Regions from separate parts of the Solibacillus sp. FSL W7-1464 genome, predicted to be linked through region 1. Evidence: riboswitches for the same ligand, from Rfam matches in the RefSeq annotation. Region 1 holds a riboswitch; each other region holds the start of a gene.
The links. Region 1 has a riboswitch for cobalamin ahead of MKZ25_RS07595 (energy-coupling factor ABC transporter permease). Riboswitches for the same ligand answer to the same signal wherever they lie in the genome.
Positions count from the first base shown of each region.

Region 2: it holds a riboswitch for cobalamin, as region 1 does, so the genes downstream of both, MKZ25_RS02770 (ABC transporter substrate-binding protein) here and MKZ25_RS07595 (energy-coupling factor ABC transporter permease) in region 1, are expected to answer to the same signal.
Region 3: it holds a riboswitch for cobalamin, as region 1 does, so the genes downstream of both, MKZ25_RS05810 (hypothetical protein) here and MKZ25_RS07595 (energy-coupling factor ABC transporter permease) in region 1, are expected to answer to the same signal.

Region 1 covers NZ_JBBORC010000001.1:1,592,439-1,597,401, reverse strand. The annotation lists gene cobK (precorrin-6A reductase) at 1-451, opposite strand, end outside; gene cobJ (precorrin-3B C(17)-methyltransferase) at 460-2,121, opposite strand; cobalamin riboswitch at 2,264-2,450, opposite strand; cobalamin riboswitch at 2,857-3,033, shown strand; gene MKZ25_RS07595 (energy-coupling factor ABC transporter permease) at 3,157-3,900, shown strand; gene MKZ25_RS07590 (energy-coupling factor ABC transporter substrate-binding protein) at 3,902-4,189, shown strand; gene cbiQ (cobalt ECF transporter T component CbiQ) at 4,176-4,955, shown strand.
Region 2 covers NZ_JBBORC010000001.1:550,674-555,636, reverse strand. The annotation lists gene MKZ25_RS02775 (FecCD family ABC transporter permease) at 1-571, opposite strand, end outside; gene MKZ25_RS02770 (ABC transporter substrate-binding protein) at 564-1,511, opposite strand; cobalamin riboswitch at 1,653-1,843, opposite strand; gene MKZ25_RS02765 (amino acid ABC transporter ATP-binding protein) at 1,943-2,698, opposite strand; gene MKZ25_RS02760 (amino acid ABC transporter permease) at 2,711-3,421, opposite strand; gene MKZ25_RS02755 (amino acid ABC transporter permease) at 3,434-4,144, opposite strand; gene MKZ25_RS02750 (transporter substrate-binding domain-containing protein) at 4,218-4,963, opposite strand, start outside.
Region 3 covers NZ_JBBORC010000001.1:1,227,322-1,232,284, forward strand. The annotation lists gene MKZ25_RS05780 (pyroglutamyl-peptidase I) at 1-148, shown strand, start outside; gene MKZ25_RS05785 (hypothetical protein) at 259-468, shown strand; gene MKZ25_RS05790 (isopropylmalate synthase) at 625-858, opposite strand; gene MKZ25_RS05795 (metal ABC transporter ATP-binding protein) at 969-1,715, shown strand; gene MKZ25_RS05800 (metal ABC transporter permease) at 1,731-2,597, shown strand; gene MKZ25_RS05805 (Fur family transcriptional regulator) at 2,594-3,004, shown strand; cobalamin riboswitch at 3,068-3,249, shown strand; gene MKZ25_RS05810 (hypothetical protein) at 3,410-3,967, shown strand; gene MKZ25_RS05815 (ABC transporter substrate-binding protein) at 3,957-4,910, shown strand.

The DNA of each region.
Region 1 (4,963 bases):
GAATATTTTCGTTATGTAATAATTGCTCCGTAAAAACTGCGAGCGTTTTACTGCCTGTCGTCAACATAATTGTTCCTGAATGTGCGGATGCAGCAATTGCCGCTTCTTTATATGTTTCCACTTCCGTAACGAGCGGATGTACGTAGCTTTGTTGGGGACGTTCATATCGAATATAGGGTATACCAGTTATATTCGCAGCAGCCATCGCTGTTTTAGAAGCCTCTTCTGCATACGGATGACTTGCATCTACAACCGTTGTTACATGTCGTTCTTCGATCAGTTCCTTCATTTGCTGTTCTGTTAAGCGACCGACATGATAAGGAACATTCGCATCCTTTAGACTCGCAGCAGCAGAATCCGTAACAACAGTCGCCACCAAATCATAGCCAGCTTGCATTATTTGAATCGCCAGCTCTCTCGCATCACTTGTTCCTGCTAAAAATAAAATCATCGTTTCACCTAATCTCCACACGGGGCTTCTTCCACTTTAATTTTGCAAGACATATCAACATAATTGAAATTCAATATTTTCTTCACACGTTTGAAATATTTGAAGAAACGTTCATTTGGATGTGCATTCTCTTTATAGTCCGCCACAATATCGGTTAGTAATGGAATTAGTTGTTCAGGATTCAGACCTTCAAGGACCGGTTGCGCGGCATGAGCTGTTCGTCCTACTGGCTTGGAACCGATAAACAAATCGAACTTTTTCTTGCGGTAAACAATACCGATATCATCAAAAACCGCTCGATAACATGCCATACCGCATCCATTAAAACCGACGTGAAGCTCTTTCGGCATTTTAATGCCACCGAGCGTTTCCATGACCTGTTCCGCATATGGAATGGATTCCGCTTTTTCGCCGTAACAGAAATCACATGCCTTGACGATTACTACGTCGCCGACAGGTTGAACAAGTAAGCCCGTTTGTTCTACCGTTTCTACAATTCTTTGAGGTGAATCAGTAGGTACCTTCAACACGAGGCGGTGATCAGGCGTATACTCCATCGTACCGCGTTCTCCTACAACCTCTGCCAATGTAATCATTTGTGCTGGTGTAATCATTTTATTGGCAACACCTGGTGATACAGCAAATTCAAATATGGATTCCACTTCTTGCTGTACTAAAAAAGGATTTTCTTCAACTTTTACAGCTGACGTTTCTTTATGTACGAGCGCTAATGCTTCATTTGCAAGCTGTAATGCGGTTGTTTTAACAGCTGCTGGTTCAACTATTTTTTTCTCGATAGCTTCAATTTTTTCATACCCGGTCTTTGCTTCACCCGTTTCCTGATCCAATGCCCAAGGTTCCGCTTCCTTTTTCAAACGTTGGTGCGGTTTTAATAGTTGTTTTTCTTCCCCTAACGTATACTTACGCTGATAACCACGGGGTGTAATGATTTTATTATCATAGTAAAATGTCGAGGAATTCCCTACGACTACCGTTGTCAGCATTCCGATATCATATTCCAGCATCTCCTCTAATGTAGTTAATACAATATCCTGTGTATCCCGGTAGGCAGCTTTTACTAATCCGACAGGTGTATCCGGAGAACGATACTTAAGCAAAATACGCTGTGCTTCAACAATTTGTCTCGTGCGTCTGCCAGATTTCGGATTGTAGAACGCAACGACAAAGTCTGCCATTGCAGCTGCCTCAATCCGTTTTTCGATTACTGTCCACGGTGTTAAATGGTCACTTAAACTAATTGTGCATGAATCATGCATAACCGGAGCGCCAAGTAGACTTGCACAGGAGTTAATCGCAGATATACCCGGAACAACTTCTACTTCAATGCCTTCTTTTGCAGTCCAGCCCTTTTCGATTAATACTTCATATACGAGCCCCGCCATCCCGTAAACACCCGCATCCCCACTGGAAATAACGGCAACAATATGGCCGGCTTCAGCTTGTTTTACAGCTTCTTGTGCACGTGAAACTTCTTCCGTCATTCCCGTACTGACAATGGTTTTCGCTGTCACTAAATGCTCAATCAGTTCTACATACGTTTTGTAGCCCATAATGTGATCACTTTGCTGTAGCGCATCGACTGCACGTTTTGTTATATGTTCCCGATCTCCAGGACCGAAGCCTACAACAAAGATTTTTCCCTTTTGCATGTAAACACCCTCCGTATAAGAAATAAAAAATGCCCGTACCTCTTGTCAGAAAGAGGTACGGGCATGTGAAATTAATACTAAAAAAGTATAAAAAAACACAAAAACAATTACTTGTTTCGCCTATACTTCTCCCTCCGAAAAGTAAGTATCGTTTAAATAAGCAGGTTTCCTGGCTTAAGCTTCCTTTTACTTTCACTTCTTCCCATCATTACGACAGTGATTTATTGTGATTTCATCAGCTATTACAGTAGCGGGGGCTGCATTAGTCTTTCACTAATTTCCCTTTTACCTTACAAAATTCTGTAAGCACTTATTCAAATTGCAAATTATTAAATTATTATAAAAATAAAAATAACATAGTCTACTAAAAAATGATAGGGTAATTATTATCTCAATAAGCTTATTTAGCATAAGTGAAGTGTTTATTATTCGTTTATTAGGTGTTTTGTACATAAATTTACTATCTAACTAATCAAAAGTTGTTTAATTTCAATTATTTACTTTATTATTTTCTTGTCTCTTACCATTAAGCTTTTTATCAATAACCACTGCCAATACATTGATACTTGAACCTTCTACAATTACTTTTTAAAAGAAAATTGATATTCAAGAGAATTCTATACACAAACGAGGATAAATAAAATTTTCATTATCCAATTCAACACAGAATAGTTAAAGTATTTAAAAATATTTAGTGACAAGTAAAAATACAAGTGATATTATTTCTCACATGGTGAAAATTGAATAATTTTTGGTGCTTTTTAAGCTTAATAGGGAAACCGGTGCAAATCCGGTACTGTCCCGCAACTGTAACTCGGAGTATTACATAACACGTCACTGCATTTTATGTGGGAAGGCATGTCAATTACGTTGAAGAGAAGTCAGGATACCTGCCAAAAATGACTGATTCAGACCTACGAGGATAGGTGCGTGAAAATAAGCAGTTAATGCTTATTTTTTGTTATGCACTTTTACTCTAAAAAGTGTATTTTTTTATGCACTTTTTTCATCAAAATTGAAAAAAGGAGTAAAAACATGAAACAATTATTACCAAAACTTGCTTACTTCGGTATCGTTCTGTTATTTATGCCAAAGCAAGCATATGCCATGCACATTATGGAGGGATTTTTACCAATCGGATGGGCTATTTTCTGGTTTGCACTATGCTTACCATTCTTGGTGAAGGGACTACAAGTAATTCGTTTGGTTGTTAAGGAAAATCCGGAAAGCAAACTACTACTCGCCCTATCAGGTGCTTTTACATTCGTACTGTCTGCTTTAAAAATCCCATCGGTTACAGGTAGCTGTTCTCATCCTACTGGTGTTGGATTAGGCTCGATTTTATTCGGACCATTTGTGATGAGCGTCTTAGGATCCATCGTCCTATTATTCCAATCCATTCTTCTTGCCCATGGAGGACTTACAACATTAGGTGCGAATATTTTCTCAATGGCGATTGTCGGTCCTTTTATAGCTGTTGGTGTTTTCAAACTATCGACAAAATGGGGATTATCATTTAGTGTAGCTGTATTTTTAGCGGCAATGCTTGGTGATTTAGGTACATATGTAATGACATCTGTTCAGTTGGCATTAGCTTTCCCTTCTGAAGTAGGCGGTATTTTAGGGTCATTCCAGAAATTTGCGAGCATCTTTGCATTAACACAAATTCCACTTGCAATTAGTGAGGGGTTATTAACGGTTATGATTATGAACTTCTTACAAAAGTATAATATGAGAGAATTAGTTCAACTACGTATATTAAAGGCAAAGGAGAGCTAATATGTTTAAGAAAAATTTACTATTACTTCTAGGCGTGATTGTTTTAGCGCTATTACCGATACTATTTTTACAGGATGCGGAATTTGGCGGTGCCGATGGTGAGGCAGAAGAAGCCATCACTGAAATCGCAGCAGATTATGAACCTTGGTTTAGTGCTCTATGGGAGCCACCAAGCGGAGAAATCGAAAGTCTTTTATTTGTTCTACAAGGCGTGATTGGTGCATTAATTATCGGTTACTTCATTGGCTACATGCGTGGGAAACATACAAAAGACCATGCTAAACATTGATTTTATTGCCAGCCATAATGCATTACTAAAGATTTCAGCAAGCCAAAAAATGACGTTCAGCTTAATTACTTTATTGTTTGTCACATTATTACGAAATAACAGTTTTTCCGTTTGGACACTGCTCTTCATGAGCGGTGCCATTATATTTTACGCAAAAGTCCCATTGAAAACATATATTACATTATTACTTGCACCAATCGGTTTTGTTTTAGCAGGAGTGTTTGCTATTGTTTTATCCATCACATTTACACAGCCGATTCCAGCATCAGCACTATGGCATAGTTCAGTTTTTACGATGCAGTTCTTTATTTTACCGAGCGACATACTTCGAGCAATAACTATCTTTTGTACAGCGGTTAGTGCAACAAGCTGCTTATATTTCTTAATTTTAACTACACCAATGTTTGAAATCAGCCCGGTCCTTGCACGATTAAAAGTGCCTACAATTGTGATTGAATTAATCGAGTTGATGTATCGCTTTATTTTTTTATTTTTACGGACTGTTATGCAGCTTTATACGGCACAGCATGCTCGTTTAGGTTATCGTTCATATAAAAAAAGTTTTCAATCATTAAGCCTACTGATTAGTGCACTATTTCGGACAATTTTTTTCCGCTATCAAGCCATGTCAGATGCAATGGCTGCACGGAATATTGAGCAATTCATTCTCCCCCAGCATTTCACAACTATAAAAACGTGGGACATGAAATTCACATGCATGGCACTGATTTTTACTATGATAAGTATCGCCATACTTGTAATATAAGGAGTTTT
Region 2 (4,963 bases), 1.0 Mb from region 1:
ATGGCCAGCCTCGCATCGACACACTTCCTAAAAGCCAGCCGATAATTTCTCTTAGCTGTTCACCTGTAAGTGCGACCATTAAGGAAATGCAGGACCCTAAAAACGAGCTGAAAATAATCCCCGTCAAAATCAGTGTTTCCATTTTCATCGAACGGTCAACTAGTCGGGCAAATGTCAGGACAATAATCATCGTACATGCGGCACCGGCCATACTGAATACGGGCAATGTGAAGACACCGAGTACCGGTATTGAAATCCCTAAAAAGATGGTCATAACCGCACCGACCGAGGCACCAGATGAAATACCTAATGTATACGGATCCGCCAAAGGGTTTTTAAGTAACCCTTGAAATGCAGCTCCGGCTATTGCTAAAGATGCCCCGATTAGTGCCGCTAAAATGACACGTGGCATTCGGATTTTCCACAAAATACTGTATGCAACCGGATCAGTCGTTTTATCCCATAATGTTGAAAACGGGATATTAACAGACCCGAATGAAATGCCGATCCATACGCTGCTTAAAAGCAATCCAATCGATAGTACATAGGAGATTGAATATTTTTTATTCATTAAATACCTCTGGGTAAATCGCCGCACCTATTGATTCAATACCTTCAACAATACGCGGACCTTGTCGGCTCGTCGTATCGCCATCGACTAATTTCACATTGCCATTTTTCACTGCATCCATTTCGGCATAGGCATCGTTTTTCTCGATTGCCGCCATGTCGTTTTCATACGTTACTAAAATGACATCCGGATTGCTGTTTACAAATTGCTCAGAGCTGTACATCGGCCACCCTAGTTCCGGAACAGCATTTTCTGCATTTAGAACGTCCAGCATTTCACTGATGAATGTTTCTTCACCTGCAGCATAAAGGTCCGGATCTGTTCCAACAACAATAAACACGGACTTTTCTTCCAGGTCGGCTACTTTCACTTCAATTTCTTCAATTCCCTCTTTGATCGAGGCAATCATTTTTTCGGCTTCTTGTTCTTTATTTGTCAGTTGCCCGATTTGTTTGATCGTTTCGTATGTTTCTTCAAATGTTTTCGCATCCTTTACAACGAATACGGGAATGCCTACTGATTCAAGCTGCGCAATTGCCTGTTCATTGAAGCTGTACATTCCGGATTCATGCGCTACGACTAAATCAGGTTGCAGACCGATTATTTGTTCTAAATTGAACTCCATGCCGCCAACTGATTCTTTAGATAATGCTTCTTCAGGATATGTATCATTGTCGTTCACAGCGATAATTTCATCGTTTAACCCTAGTCCGAATAAAATTTCCGTATTGGATGGAGCCAATGTAATAATGCGTTCCGGTGCTTTTTCAAGCGTAATTTCTTTGTCCAATGCATCTTTTATAGTTACCGGAAATTGTGCTGCGTCAGATACTTCTTTATTGTCTTTTGCAGATTGTTCATCTGTTGCTTTTTCCGAATTACATGCCGCTAGAGTTAATGTAAGTAATGCTGCGGAAGAGAGCAGTTGCCATTTTTTCAAAATAAAAACCTCCTGAAATCTCGTTGTATAATTTTCTACAAAAATAAAAAGCTCCCCTACTATAAATGAAGGAAGCTTTACGTATGCAAATAAAATTCATCAAAAAGAATTTATCCGCCACATCCTATCCTCGTAGGTTTAATTTAGGGCATTATAAAGGCAGGTCTCCTGGCTTATGCATAAACGTTGAAGAGCGCCTTCCCGAATTTTTTTCAGTGGCATATTGCTCTCAACTAGCAGTTACAGTGGCGGGACCGCATCGGATTTGAACCGATTTCCCTTTTACTCCTTACTCTATCAATAGAGTAAGAACCTTTATCGTCCATATTAAATTAATGTCTTTATTATAGCGGAAGATTAACGGAATGTGTGCAAATTTATTAAAGTGTCAGATAATTCGACGTAAGCTATGAATTTATTGCTCGTTACCCTTATATATGGTACGTATAGTCATCTGGAAGTACACGACGCAGGAATTGCTTTGTTCGGTCTTCTTTTGGCTGCACGAAAATTTCATGTGGTGAGCCTTCTTCAATAACATTTCCGCCGTCCATGAAAATGACACGGTTGGCCACATCACGCGCGAATGACATTTCATGTGTAACGACTAACATTGTCGTCCCTTCTTTTGCGATGTCTTTCATCACGCCTAATACTTCCCCTACGAGTTCAGGATCGAGTGCTGAAGTTGGCTCATCAAATAAAATAATATCCGGATTTAAGGCTACAGCACGTGCAATCCCAACACGCTGTTGTTGGCCACCAGACAATTGGCTTGGATAAGAATCATATTTCTCTGTTAAGCCCACCTTATCAAGGGCCTTTTTGGAAATTGTATATGCTTCATCTTTTTTCATACCACGACCGATGATAAGTCCTTCAGCTACATTTTCAAGCGCGGTTTTATTATTAAATAGATTATAGTTTTGAAAGACAAATGCTGTTTTTTTACGAATCTCTAAAATATCCTTTTTCGATGCTTTGTTTAGATCGACTGAAATATTGTCGAAGCTTGCTGTCCCTTCATCTGCACGTTCTAAAAAGTTAATGCAGCGCAGCAATGTCGTTTTTCCTGAACCACTTGGACCTAAAATGACTACGACATCACCTTTATCAATCGTCAAGTCGACGCCTTTTAATATTTTGAGTTCCCCAAATGTTTTATGCACATTTTTAATTTCAAGCATTGCGATTCCTCCTTAAACTGTCACCGCTTTATAGCGACTTAAACGCTTTTCAGACCATTTAAATAAATACTCAACCGTCATACAGATAATTAAATAGACAATGAAAATATCAATATATGCCTCTAAATAGTTGTATCCAAAATTCGCCTCTACTTTAGCCTTGAGCGTGATTTCCTGTAACGATATTGCATAACCGAGCGAAGTAGCTTTAATCAAGTTGATCGTCGCTGTACATAGGTTCGGCATCGCAGAAACTAAAGCTTGTGGAATAATAATACGTCGGTATGCCTGTGCTGACGTGAGTCCAACCGATTGTGCTGCTTCCAGCTGACCTTTCGGAACTGTTTGTATGGCGGATCGAAACACTTCAATTAAAATTGCTGCCGTATTGAATGAGAAAATAATAAATGCATACCATAACGGATTCACATTATAGATTGGATAGTCGATATTGTATTTCTCAAACAGGCCACTTAACAGTAAGGGTATTGTTGCATACAGAACAAAAATTTGAATAATAATGGGTGTGCCTCGGACAAAAGAAATGTAAATTTTCGCAAAAAAGTTGACGACCGGTATTTCATAAACACGTGCAAGTGCTAGTAAAAAACCTAATGGTACTGCTACAAAAAGTGAAACAACCGTAACGAGAAGCGCTACTGGAACACCACTTAATGCAACAAAAAATGTATCAAATAAAAATTGCCAGTTGATTAATCCCATTGTAAGCCCCTCCTACGTTGTTTTAATAGATTGTTTTCCTTTGCTGAAAGCTTTTTCTAGCAAGGCAAAGGTTTTCTCAATTGAAATCGATAAAACCCAGTAAATGACCGCTAATGCGATGTAAATCTCAAGAGTATGTGTTCCATAATTGTTCGCAATAATTAAGTTTGCCTTCCCTACGATATCGATAAAGCCTATCGTGTAAGCAAGGGCACCTTCTTGTAAAACCGAAATCAAGCCATTTCCGAAGTTTGGAATCGCAACCACAAACGCTTGCGGGAAAATAATACGACGATAAGCCTGAAACGGTGTTAGCCCCACACTGACGGCCGCTTCAAATTGTCCGCGGTCGATCGCCAAATACGCAGATCGAATAACTTCGGACATCATTGCCGCAAATTGCAGACTAAACGTAATAACGACAAAAACGCCTGTCGGTACATTTTGCAAGTAAATACCGAATACCCCTTCTGCAAAGGCGGGAATGCCGTAATACACTAGAAATAGTAAAACAATTGATGGTGTACAACGGATCACGGTCGTATAGCCATTTGCTAAAAGCCTAAGTATTTTATTGGAGCTCAATTTTGCCGCAGCTAGTAATAGACCAAAAATAGACCCGCCAATAACAGAAAATGCTGCAATATAAAGTGTAATCCACAAATATGGTAATAAACTTGGCAACGCAGACCAAATGTACGACACATCAAAATATTTTTCCACATTTCTCCGACCTTTCTTTTAAAATATTGATAAGAAAAGCTACTTAAGCAACAACTTAAGCAGCTTCAAGGGATTATCGATTTACTGATTCTAGTACTTCAAATAAGTCTTTGCCATAAAACTCTTTGCTTAGCTCACGTAAAGCATCTGTCTCTTTGATTTCTGCAATTGCCTTATCGTACGCATCTGCAAAGTCCTGCTGTTTTTTATTGAATAACGGCCATGTTTTAATAACCGCAAATTCGTTATATACAACTTCATCTTTTAAATGGTAATATGGTCCGCCTTCAGTTAATACTTGCCCAGTGAATGCTCCTTCAATTTGAACGCCACCATCTACACGACCTTCGTTTACCCATTGCACAACATCCACCGTGAACTCTTCACCCGCTTGTAATTTTACCGGGTTGTCTGGGTTTGCTTCATTGTATTCCGCAATAACTGTATACTGGGCATTGTTTGCTGCGATAGGTGCTAACGTATAGCCGGCTGAAGCAAAATCACTTAAATTTTTAATGTTCTCGTTTTCTTTTTTAAGTACTAATCCTGCACTACTTAATCCTAAAAACTCTTGCGGGAAAATGTATTTCTGTGTACGTTCTTCGGTCCAGAATGCATTTTTTACACCTGCATGATATTTCCCTTGCTCGACACCGATCAATAAATCGTCATTCGTCGTACCAACGAATTCGAACTCATACTCAGGTAATGCTTCGTCGACAAGCTTCATTACTTCCACGTCATACCCTGTCGCATTGCCGCTTTCATCTAAAAACGTCATCGGTTTTCCTGCTTGGTCGTACGCTACTTTTACAACAG
Region 3 (4,963 bases), 370 kb from region 1:
TCGAGCTACAGGATTTATCCACATCCCTGCATCATTCGAGCTGGCGATTGAGCACGGCCGAATTCCAGGCTGGTCAATGCGGGATCTGACAGCGGCCATTGAACTGGCAATCGAAGTTTGTGTAGAAAATGTGGAGCTGGCACGATAGGAATTTAAGTTATATCTTTTGAAGTTACGCAAAGTGGTTAGCTGAAGTAATCCCTATTTTCCCTTACCATTAAAATAAACACAATATAATATCTTAAAAGGGGTAAATTAATGGCAGTATTTAAAGCGCAAGGCGTAGTAACAAGTGAAACGGACAAGGGCGTCTATAAGGACATGGCAAGCGTAAGGGTGTACCTTCAAAAAAAGGATATGACCATGCGTATTAAGTTTTACGATTTAGAAACAGTGCATTATATACCTAAAGACAGTAAAATGTACAATGATTTAATGCGAGACTTATTTAGCAACGAAATGGAATAAGGTTACAATTTGTCACAATGTCAATAAAGCATTGAAAGTAATGAAAAAAGTAAGAATAAAAAATCAGCCGTGTTGCGGCTGATTTTTGCTTTATATGGGAGATAATTTTACGGGTTTTACAAAAGTGTGTACACGAAAATTCCGATTAATAATAAATTACAATCCGACGAGCTTCATCAACTTTTTATAGCGTTTATCCCCAAGCAGCTTCTGAATTTTTTGTAATACCTCTTTTGGAATGCCGGTCAGAGCCCAGCTGATATTGGCATGCTTCAAAATTTTTTGCAGCTTCTGAATTTCTTCCAGGCTCAATTCAAGCCCCTGCTGTTTTGCAAAATCCTGTAGCTGGCTGTCATTCATTCCTTTTAGGTTATCAAACCACTGTAGCATTTGAATTGTCTCCATCCTCTCAAGTTTATTCCCTTTACATGAACAAAAAACTGCATTATACTAACATGATGTAAATCGTAATGATTTTGAATTAGAAAGAAGCGAACGAAATGAAAAAACCATTGATTGAATTGAAGGATGTTTCCTTTCAATATGAATACACGCAAGCACTGAAGAATATTTCGCTACGTGTCAATGAAGGCGACTTTTTGGCGTTGATCGGACAAAACGGTTCCGGTAAATCGACACTTTTGAAATTGATTTTAGGACTGTTGAAGCCCATGTCAGGGGAAATTAAATTATTTGGCGAACAGGCAAGCCATTTTAAACACCGCGAATGGATTGGCTATGTCTCGCAAAAATCCAATGCCTTTAACTCGGGGTTTCCTGCAACGGTCGAAGAAGTCGTGAAAAGCGGTCTATCGCAAAAGGTCGGACTTTTTAAACGCTATCCAAAAGATGCGGACTTTTTAGTAAAAGGTGCTTTAAAAGATGTCGGCATGGAGAAATTTCTGAAACGGAATATTGGACAGCTTTCCGGCGGGCAGCAGCAACGTGTGTTCATCGCTCGTGCATTAGTGTCCGATCCGAAGCTCCTTATTTTGGATGAACCAACAGTCGGCATTGACCGCGAAAATGTGCAGGCATTCTATGATATGCTCGCACATTTGAATAAGCATCACAATATGACAATGATTTTAGTTACACACGATGTGGACACGGTTTCGGATCGGGTCAGTCATGTCGCATGCTTAAATCAGTCGATCCATTTCCATGGATACAAAAATGATTTTGATACGATTTCGGAAGAACAGATTGCTAGCTGGAACGGCCACTCTGTTCGAAAGATTCATTAAGAGGAGCAGGCCGTTATGATAGAAGCTATATTAAACTATGAATTTTTACAAAATGCCTTTTTCTCAGGGCTTGTTATTGGAGTCATCGCACCACTATTAGGTGTATTTATCGTAGTAAGACGTTTATCGCTCATTGCGGATGCACTGTCGCATGTTACACTGGCGGGGATTGCCGGGAGCCTGTACTTGAGCCAATCGTTTGCAGCGTTGGCATTGCTGAATCCGATTTATTTAGGGATTATCGCATCTGTAAGTGGTTCGATTTTAATTGAACGATTACGCCGACTATATAAACATTATGAAGAACTTGCGATACCGATTATTATGTCGGGCGGAATCGGTGTGAGTGCCATTTTAATTTCACTTGCAAGCGGATTTAATACCGATTTAATGAGCTATTTATTCGGTTCTGTATCTGCTGTATCGCGCCAGGATTTATATGTTGTACTGGCAATTGCAGTCGTTGTCGTATTATTTTTAGTCCTGTTTTTTAAAGAGCTTTTCGTCTTGTCGTTCGATGAGGAATATGCGAAAGCGAGCGGTTTACCTGCGAAGTGGATTCACTTATTGTTTATGATTGTTGTCGCTCTCGTTATCGCAGCAAGTATGCGTATTGTCGGAATTCTGCTTGTTTCAAGCTTAATGACATTACCGGTAGCTGCAGCGATGCGACTGGCTCGCGGCTTTAAAGAAGCAATTATTTTAGCGATTGTATTTGGAGAGCTGGCCGTAGTAATCGGACTCATTTCTGCATTTTACCTGAACTTGGCACCTGGTGGAACAATTGTTGTTACCTCCATTTTGATCTTGCTGTTCGTAATTTTAATTAAAAAACTTGTTTTGAAATTCACAATTAAATCGGAAGGGGAAGAACTACTGTGAATGCAACGCGCGCGTGGGAAATATTAAAGGAAAATGGCTATAAAAAAACGGATAAACGAGAGTTGATTTTGGATATGTTTGCAGCTACAGAAAAGTATTTGACTGCCCGTGACTTGTTATCAGTATTGAAAAAGGATTTCCCCGGGATGAGTTTCGATACAATTTACCGTAACTTGGCAACTTTCGTGGAGCTTGATATTTTAGAAGAAACAGAATTAAACGGTGAGCGAAATTTCCGTATGCACTGTGAGTCGGATCACCATCACCACCACTTTATTTGCAGTGATTGCGGGAATGTAAAGGAACTGTCTGTTTGCCCGATGGAAATGCTCGGTGAAAAGCTGCCGGGTTATGCTGTTGAGGCGCATAAATTTGAGATTTACGGCAAATGTCCGGAATGTTTATAGTAAACTGAAAATATTTTATTTGCATAATAATATTATTATGCTAAAGTGATAAAGACAAATTGAATAAATTTGCAGGAAAAAGATGCATGATGCATAAATGGGAATTCGGTGTAAATCCGAAGCTATATCCGTAACTGTAAGCGTTGATGAAAATAAGTGTGATACCACTGCTAAACTAGCGGGAAGGTACTTATGAGTAAAGTGAAACGCAGAGCCAGGAGACCAATCTTTTTCTTATCGTAACATCCCTCTTCGGAATTAAAGAGAATGTACGGCAGTCACTGATCGAATGAGCATCGTTTTACACTCTTTTTTGATTATTGAAGCCATCCATTTTCTTGGGTGGCTTTTTTTTCGTACACTCGGTAATTTCGGCGGGGCACTACTTGAAGTGAGGAGAATTTTATGAAAAAGGATATCCGTTATTCCTGCTATCCGTTTATGCGGGAAAAATCAAGCTGCGTCGATTATGAAATTCGAACCGACTCTTTAACAACCCGCATCGGTACAGTCTTTCCAACATTAGTCGATGATGCATCCGGTCAAGTCGTCTTGGAAGACTTAAGGAGGATACAACCGTTAGCCTATCATGCCAATGGTTCTGTCCGTGGCAAATTGGCCATTACATCTGAGGATTTACAATGGCTAAGCGATCGATACGATTTTTATGTAGGTGAAGTCGGAGAAACGATTCAGCAGTTTGTTCTGCCACAAGGAATCGAAAGTGCAGCAAGACTGCATATTTGCCGCAGTGAGGCAAAAAAGTCTTACAGAGCATTACATAAAGTAAGTGAAGAAAGAGAAGTGGATGAAATTCTGTTCGATTTTCTCGGGCTGCTTGCCAATGTGTTTTTTGTCATGGCGGTCTATATGAATCAGCAGCATCAACAAGAGGAAATTCCATTTATCTCAAAATCCTATCCAACGAAAAAGAAAAAAGGAGTTACAACAAATGAAATTTAATAACAAATGGGTCGTTGCTTTCGCGGCAACATTATTACTGGCAGCATGTGGATCAGATGAGGAAAAAACAGATGGCAATGCGGAAAAAGAAACACAGACTGCATCGAAAAATGAAGGAGCACCCTATACAGTTGTAGATGACCGTGGTGTGGAAGTAACATTCGATGAAGTACCGGAAACGATTATTTCCCTACAGCCGAGCAATACAGAAATTTTGTTTGAGCTGGGTGTCGGTGAACAAATTGTCGGGGCAACAGAATATGATACATATCCGGAAGCCGCACAAAAAATCGAGCGTGTGTCGACTTCTACTGTCATCAATGCAGAGCGAATTCTGGAATTAGATCCGGATGTCGTTATAGCTTATACAATTGGGGAGGAAGCACAAATTGCCCAATTGGAAGATGCGGGTCTTAAAGTATTTGTAATTGCTTCGGCGGCGACATTTGATGATGTTTATTCGGATATTATCCAGCTGTCGGAAGTAATGGGTGTGGACGATAAAGGTGAAAAAGTTGTAGCGGACATTAAAGCGCAAATCGAAACAGTACAGGAAAAAACAGCAACACTTGATACGAAGAAAAAAGCCTATTATGAAGTGTCACCAGCTCCGAATCTTTGGACTACCGGCAGCAGTACGTTCCAGCAGGAAATAATGGATCACGCAAATGTTGAAAATATTTTTGCGGATCAGAAGAGCTGGATCAGTGTAACGGAAGAAGATATCATTACACGTAACCCTGAAATTATCATTACACCTGCAACATATATGGAAAATGCGGTCGAAGAAATTTTAGGACGTACAGGCTGGGAGAAAATACAGGCAGTCACAGACAAGGCAGTTTATTTAGTGGATGGGGATATTATGTCCCGACCTGGACCGCGTATTGGTGAAGCGGTAGAAATTATGGCACAATCAGTATACCCGGAACTGTTTAAATAAGTATAGAATAGAAGGACATGCCTTAGTTTCGGCATGTTCTTTTTACATATAAG